DNA from 3 places in the Pseudomonas arsenicoxydans genome. Region 1 is predicted to be linked to each of the others. Evidence: riboswitches for the same ligand, from Rfam matches in the RefSeq annotation. Region 1 holds a riboswitch; each other region holds the start of a gene.
The links. Region 1 has a riboswitch for fluoride ahead of BLQ41_RS16470 (hypothetical protein). Riboswitches for the same ligand answer to the same signal wherever they lie in the genome.
Positions count from the first base shown of each region.

Region 2: it holds a riboswitch for fluoride, as region 1 does, so the genes downstream of both, crcB (fluoride efflux transporter CrcB) here and BLQ41_RS16470 (hypothetical protein) in region 1, are expected to answer to the same signal.
Region 3: it holds a riboswitch for fluoride, as region 1 does, so the genes downstream of both, BLQ41_RS14870 (chloride channel protein) here and BLQ41_RS16470 (hypothetical protein) in region 1, are expected to answer to the same signal.

Region 1 is NZ_LT629705.1:3,512,435-3,514,632, forward strand. Features, by position in the region: fluoride riboswitch at 797-858, shown strand; gene BLQ41_RS16470 (hypothetical protein) at 1,306-1,575, shown strand; gene BLQ41_RS16475 (hypothetical protein) at 1,628-1,831, shown strand; gene BLQ41_RS30925 (C2 domain-containing protein) at 1,902-2,198, opposite strand, start outside.
Region 2 is NZ_LT629705.1:5,209,726-5,211,923, reverse strand. Features, by position in the region: partial or broken gene BLQ41_RS24270 (ArsO family NAD(P)H-dependent flavin-containing monooxygenase) at 1-575, opposite strand, end outside; fluoride riboswitch at 735-797, shown strand; gene crcB (fluoride efflux transporter CrcB) at 940-1,323, shown strand; gene BLQ41_RS24260 (DUF190 domain-containing protein) at 1,334-1,657, shown strand; gene BLQ41_RS24255 (plasma-membrane proton-efflux P-type ATPase) at 2,004-2,198, shown strand, end outside.
Region 3 is NZ_LT629705.1:3,182,088-3,184,285, forward strand. Features, by position in the region: fluoride riboswitch at 165-226, shown strand; gene crcB (fluoride efflux transporter CrcB) at 365-748, shown strand; gene BLQ41_RS14865 (DUF190 domain-containing protein) at 759-1,082, shown strand; fluoride riboswitch at 1,179-1,251, shown strand; gene BLQ41_RS14870 (chloride channel protein) at 1,331-2,198, shown strand, end outside.

The DNA of each region.
Region 1 (2,198 bases):
ACGCACCGCGAGCGAAACAGGCGGGTGCGAGGTGTTGCGAGGGGGCGTAGCGCTAAGGCGGCGTAGGCTGCCAGTAGCTCGTTTGGAGTACAGTCATGCTGATGTACCTGTAGCTCAAAGGGTATGCGGATTCGGAAGTATATAGCGAAACTATCGTCGATTGCGACCTGCTATCTCGCGTTGGGTGGATTGCTTTGAGAAATGCCTTTTGGCAATATCAGCCGCCTGCGCGCCTTTTTGTCAGTTCTCCATCCCTCTCAGTTGGGAACTGCGTTGTTAAGGAGCGCAGGTAAAACCCGGCCAAGTGCCGGGTTTTATTCGCTGGTTAAATTTTAACCAAAGAAAAACGGACCTTTTTTTTAGTGCCTGTAGGCGACCAAAGGTCTGCTACGTAGCAGGCGAACCTTGGTAATCGATAGACCGTAGAAATTTTACGCAAAATGTACGGGGCTTTGAGGTTGAGCATCCGATACTGAGCGGCGGTAATTTGGTCGGCTACTTTCTATGTCTGTGCGGAGCTCGAGGGACGGGCCAAACAGCACCGAAATGGTGCCGAATTCTGCCTACGAAAATAAGCAGGTTGGTGCACATGCCGACGCGGCACGCCGGGCTATTTCATGCGGCGCGCAGGCAGCAAGTTGTGAGCACTTAGGGCCCAATAAATCCACATCACATTTATCGAGGAACGCAACTGTATTTCATGGGCTCGCTCACCGGTCATATTCCTCTTTTGTCTACAAAAACGGCTAGTGATCAATCCGACTTCCTGCATGCAAGAAAAGAATGCAGTGCTAGAGTTATGGCAGGAGATGGCATTCCTCCGTTGACTGCCTTCCGGCTAGTGATGCCTACGCATATATCCCTTGTGGCCGCGTAGGCTTTGCCTATCTGTCCATGACTATGATTAGGGGCAGATGCTATGACCTATCTGTTGGCGCTGATGCGTTTCTGATCCAGGCTGCCGGAATTCACTGCCCCTCCCGAATACTCAGCAAATGATGATAATGCGAGTGGTTTCAGACGCTGCATGTGGGTCAGTCAAAATCAGCCTCCTGGGTCAAAAACACATTAACGCCAATACGCGGTGGCTAATAAAAACAGAAATGAGTGGGTGAACTGAGTGTTGTGGATCAACTCGCCACTTTCAAAATCGGTGGTGGCCGAAGTCCGCCAGAAACAGATGACCATCCCTAGAGCGAACCGATTGTCGTGTGAAATAGCGCGGCAACCAACGTTGATGGCAAAATGCCTACATAGGTGTATTGGCTCTATTCGGTACCAAGCCTATGACAGGTGTGCCGTTAGATGAACAGTACAGACGATTTTCGCTTCCGCTCCCACCAGTTATTACTCGAGCTCGACGCAGCTACCAACCACATCATGATGCTGGTGTCGGCGCGGCAAGTCTCAGGCTATGCATGGGAGGAAGCTGCTAGTCGCCAAAAGCTGGCGTACGAAGCTTGGGCAGCTTTTCTTTATGCACCTTCACCTTCACCTTCACCTTCACCTGAAACAGACCCGATTCCGTCGCTCGACGGACGACCGGCGGGGAAGTTGTGGACCCTAACGGATTAAGAGCATCTTCTCGTGCAGCGGGGAGGGGATTCATAATCTCTGGAGCTATTCCATGAATCAGAAAGAAGAATTTTTAGCCAAAGCGCTAGAAATACATCATGAGTACGAAGTGGCAACAGCAGTCATTCGCGACATGATGAGCAAAAGCGTAGCCATAGGCCCTGAATGGGATGCTGCGGTCGCGCGGCAGCCGGCAGCTCTTGATACATGGATGGAGTTGCCACGCGGGTACGGCGATTTCACGGCGGATGACTAACTGCCTGGAATTTCCACTGATATCAGGTCATGGGCATTCACAGCCGTCGTGCAGCCACCTGCTGCTGTTCCTAGTTCAACGCTTGTTGCACTGTTTCGACAATGCGCCTTAGGTAAGTGAATTCGTGGTTCTCCTCGACCGTCTTTCCATCGAGCGCGTAATGGCACTCATCACCGAACAGCTCCGTCAGCAGATGGCTGTGATGCCAGCACTCGTTTGAACTCTCGATGTTGCGTAGAACATCAATTTCGTCCCAAAGCTCGCGCGCTTTACCTTTGCTCAGATCGCCCAGTTCCCAGTCGTGGCGGCTGGTCTGTTGTCGGCGGCGCTGGACGATGCACCTCTTAGCAAAGGCATGCAGCGCATT
Region 2 (2,198 bases), 1.7 Mb from region 1:
GTCTCGGCGACCTTGGATACTTCTGCCAAAATCTGCGCTCCTGAATTGCCACCACCCACCACCAAAACCTTCTTGCCAACAAAGGCTTGTGCATCAACATAGTTCGCGGAGTGCAATTGCCGACCGGCGAATAACTCGGCATCAGGGTAATGAGGTATATACGGACTGCTCCAGGTGCCGGTGGCGCTGATGACAACCCTGGCATCCCAATACCTGTCGTCAGAACGTACTCGTAAGCCAATTTCAGTACGCTCCACAGCGGTGACCCGAACCGGACGCTCAACAGGAAACTGATAGCGCTCCTCATATTGGTTGAGGTAGTCGATTACATGATTTCGCGTTGGATACCCCTCCTGCGCAGGAGGCATCATCCAGCCAGGGATCGAACTCCAGGTGGACGGGGAGAATAAACGCAGCGAGTTCCAGCCACGCCGCCAGGCACCACCGGGCTCCTCCTCTGCGTCGAGGATAACGAACGAAAGTTGAGTTCGGCGCAGGAAATACGCTACCGCCAAGGCTGACTGACCCCCACCGATAATCACTACATCTCGTTGGTCGCTGGGCGAAGGAGTCATGGGGAAACCCTTGAGTCGATGTTGGGCGGTAGCCAGTATAGCGACCCAAGTTTGAATCCAACTGATCTAGCTCATATGTTGAGAATGCTGATCGACATTGACTGAATGCTTCAATTCAAGCTTGTTATGGCTTGAATCTCCGGCCGCCGCTGCTTTAGGATGAAAGCAGGAGATGGCATTCCTCCTTATAACCGCCTTTGTGCTGATGATGCCTACGTGAACCCTGGACAGGGTGCGTAGGTGCGTCTCCCTGTTCTCCAATTCAGGACAGGATCGTGACTCAAAATCTCATATCAGCTACCACTCGTAATTTGCGCTTATCAGCACCTCCTCGGTTCTATCAGTCCTGGGGAGACATGCGACCATGCTGAAGTCACTTCTCGTCATAGCTATCGGCGCATCCCTTGGTGCCTGGTTGCGCTGGCTCTTGGGCATGACACTGAACGGACTGTTCCCTACGATTCCGCCAGGCACTGTGGTCGCGAACTTGGTCGGAGGCTACATCATTGGGTTAGCTATCGCTTTCTTGGCCGCGTCCCCCACCTTAAGCCCTGAATGGCGCCTGCTGATCATCACGGGTTTCTGTGGGGGGCTCACCACCTTCTCCACGTTTTCAGCCGAAACAGTTGCCCTGATTCAGGAGGGTAGACTTCTGTGGGCGTTCGGCTCAATTTCATTGCACGTTGTAGGCTCGTTAGCGATGACCGCTGCCGGGCTTTTGTCCTATCAAATGATTGGCACGCGTTAAGGAGATGGTAATGAAAGGCTTTCTGGTGATTTTCTTTACTCAACAGAACCGTCGTTATCAGGGAAAGATGCTTGGCGAGTGGATCGTTGATTTGGCTAAAGAAATGGGGCTGCGCGGTGCGACCTTGTCTACGGCCATTGAGGGCTTTGGACACACAGGGCGGCTGCATTCCTCCCACTTTTTTGAGTTGGCAGATCAGCCTACAGAGATTCGTATGGCTATTACCGAGGATGAATCTGAAAGGTTGTTCAAGAGGTTGGAGGTTGAGGACATCTCTGTGTTTTATATAAAAGCTCCTATCGAGTTGGGCACTGTCGGCAAGAAGGCCAGTTAGCCTGAACCCTTCCTATAATCTGGGAGATGCGAATTTGAGCTATGTGGAATCTCGATTGGTAACTCGATCACCTATGAGTTTTTTACCGTTTTTGAAATCCCTCCAAGCCGTTCTCCAATCTAGTGCGAGGCGGTCAGGTGAGCAACCCGCTCAGGTTTGGAAAGACAATGCAGAGGGACGGGGCTGTGCAACACCGGATTCTGGTTTTGCTATGGAGCGTTTTAAGAAAATCTAAAAACCTTGGTAACGGGCGTATTTTGGGCGAATGTCGCAGACGAATGAGGCCTTACGATCCACCCACCAAAACCAGTGTGACTTGCGTAAACGATAGAGAAGGATATTCAGGATGAGCCCCCTCAAAAATGACTCCGACGCTCGGCCTCCTCCAGTAAACGCAACTGACATCGCCGCTGCAACGGTTCTTCAAACGCTTGCAGCGCTGCATGTTAACCCTGATGTAGGTCTCACGCATGCGCAGGTCGAAACGCAGCGCATGGAGCACGGCTACAACGAAGTAGCGGAGACGAAAGGGCATCCGGCT
Region 3 (2,198 bases), 330 kb from region 1:
TGTCATGGTATTCCCTCGCGATTTGCGCCGCGTAGACTAGGGCTCGGTTGAGATACACCTCGAATCTGGGCGCCATCATAGCGCTCGATTGCGGTGTCAAAACTCAATAAGCCAGTCCATACGAACTCGTTGTACCTTGAAAGTCTTACAGTCAGTGCTATAGGATGAAAAAAGGAGATGGCATTCCTCCTTTAACCGCCTTTGTGCTGATGATGCCTACGTGAACCCTCGACAGGGTGCGTAGGTGTATCCGCTTCCTGTCCCCAATCTAGGACAGGATTATGATCCTACTACCCCAGTCGCCACTTCCTTGTTGTGCTTACCTGCTACCTGTTTGGTCTAGGTCTGACGGGGTGAGCCCACCATGCTGAAATCACTTGTAGTTATCGCTGTTGGCGCGTCACTTGGTGCCTGGTTGCGCTGGCTCTTGGGCATGAAGCTAAACGCCCTGTTCCCAACAATCCCCCCTGGCACTGTGGTTGCGAACATGATTGGGGGCTACATCATCGGCTTAGCTATCGCGTTTTTGGCCGCATCCCCCACTCTGAGTCCTGAGTGGCGTCTACTGATCATCACGGGTTTCTGTGGCGGACTTACCACCTTTTCTACATTTTCGGCAGAAACAGTTGCCCTGATTCAGGAAGGCAGACTGCTCTGGGCGCTCGGCTCAGTTTCATTACACGTTGTGGGTTCGCTAGTGATGACGGCTGCCGGGCTTCTGTCCTATCAAATGATCGGCACGCGCTGAGGAGATGAAAATGAAAGGTTTTCTAGTGATTTTCTTTACCCAACAGAACCGTCGTTATCAGGGAAAGATGCTTGGCGACTGGATTGTTGATTTGGCGAAGGACATGGGGTTGCGTGGTGCGACCCTGTCTACGGGCATTGAGGGTTTTGGGCACACTGGTCGGCTGCACTCCTCGCACTTTTTTGAGCTGGCGGATCAGCCTACCGAGATTCGCATGGCTATCACCGAGGACGAGTCCGAAAGGTTGTTCAAGCGATTGGAGCTTGAGGAAATCTCGGTGTTTTACATAAAGACACCAATTGAGATGGGCGTCGTCGGCAAAAAAACCACCTAGTTCGGTCTCCTTTCATAAGCTAAAGCTTCAGGCATCCTTGCAATGGGCGCTGATCCTGTAACACGATTTTACATTTTGGCCACGGCTAGCTAAGATCGACCGACTGGAGATGGCATTCCTCCATTAACCAACCGCTGTGCCCGTAGCAGCTGATGATGCCTACAGAAACCTGATCAAACCAGGTCTGTAGGCGATCGCGCTCAAAATCCTTTTTTGGTCAGGCCCACTTACTTTTCGTGGCTGGCCAAATGTCTAAATTTCGACGACCGGAACAACTCGACTTACTGCCCTATATAGCGAAATGGCTTGCGCTTGCAGGTCTTGTAGCTCTTTTGGCAGGCTCTGCCTCTGCGTTATTCCTCCTTTCTTTGGATCACGCCACCCAGTGGCGAGAAACCCATCCCTGGGTGATCTGGCTCCTGCCAGTGGCTGGCTTTGCCGTGGGACTTGCGTATCACTTGATAGGCAAACCCGTTGATGCCGGAAACAACCTGATCATCAATGAGATCCACGATCCTAAGAAGATCGTGCCTTTGCGCATGGTGCCGATGGTGCTGATCGGAACCGTGGTTTCCCACCTCTTCGGTGCATCTGTGGGACGTGAGGGTGCGGCGGTGCAAATGGGCGGCGCTCTTGCCGATCAACTGACGCATGTCTTCCGGCTACGTCGCGAAGATCGTCGAGTGATTCTCATGGCCGGCATCAGCGCTGGTTTTGCGTCCGCCTTTGGCACCCCCCTCGCTGGAGCTTTGTTCGGACTTGAAGTGCTGGCCATCGGACGTATGCGTTACGACGCGCTTTTCCCTTGCGTGGTTGCGGCAATCGTTGCTGACCAGGTTGGGCAAGCCTGGGGAGTGGTTCATACGCATTACGTCATTGGCGAAGTGGTTCCGGTGCAGCTGTGGAGCGTCATGGCTTTGGTGGCAGCTGGGATTGTCTTTGGCCTTACGGGCCTGCTATTTGCGACGGCCACCCATAAGCTCGGAGCTTTCGTTAAACGACTTATCTCCTATTCGCCATTACGACCCTTCGCTGGCGGCCTTCTGATCGCAGTCGCGGTGTGGGCGCTCGGTAGTATTCACATGGTTAATGACGTTCCCGAATCGCTCCTTGGAG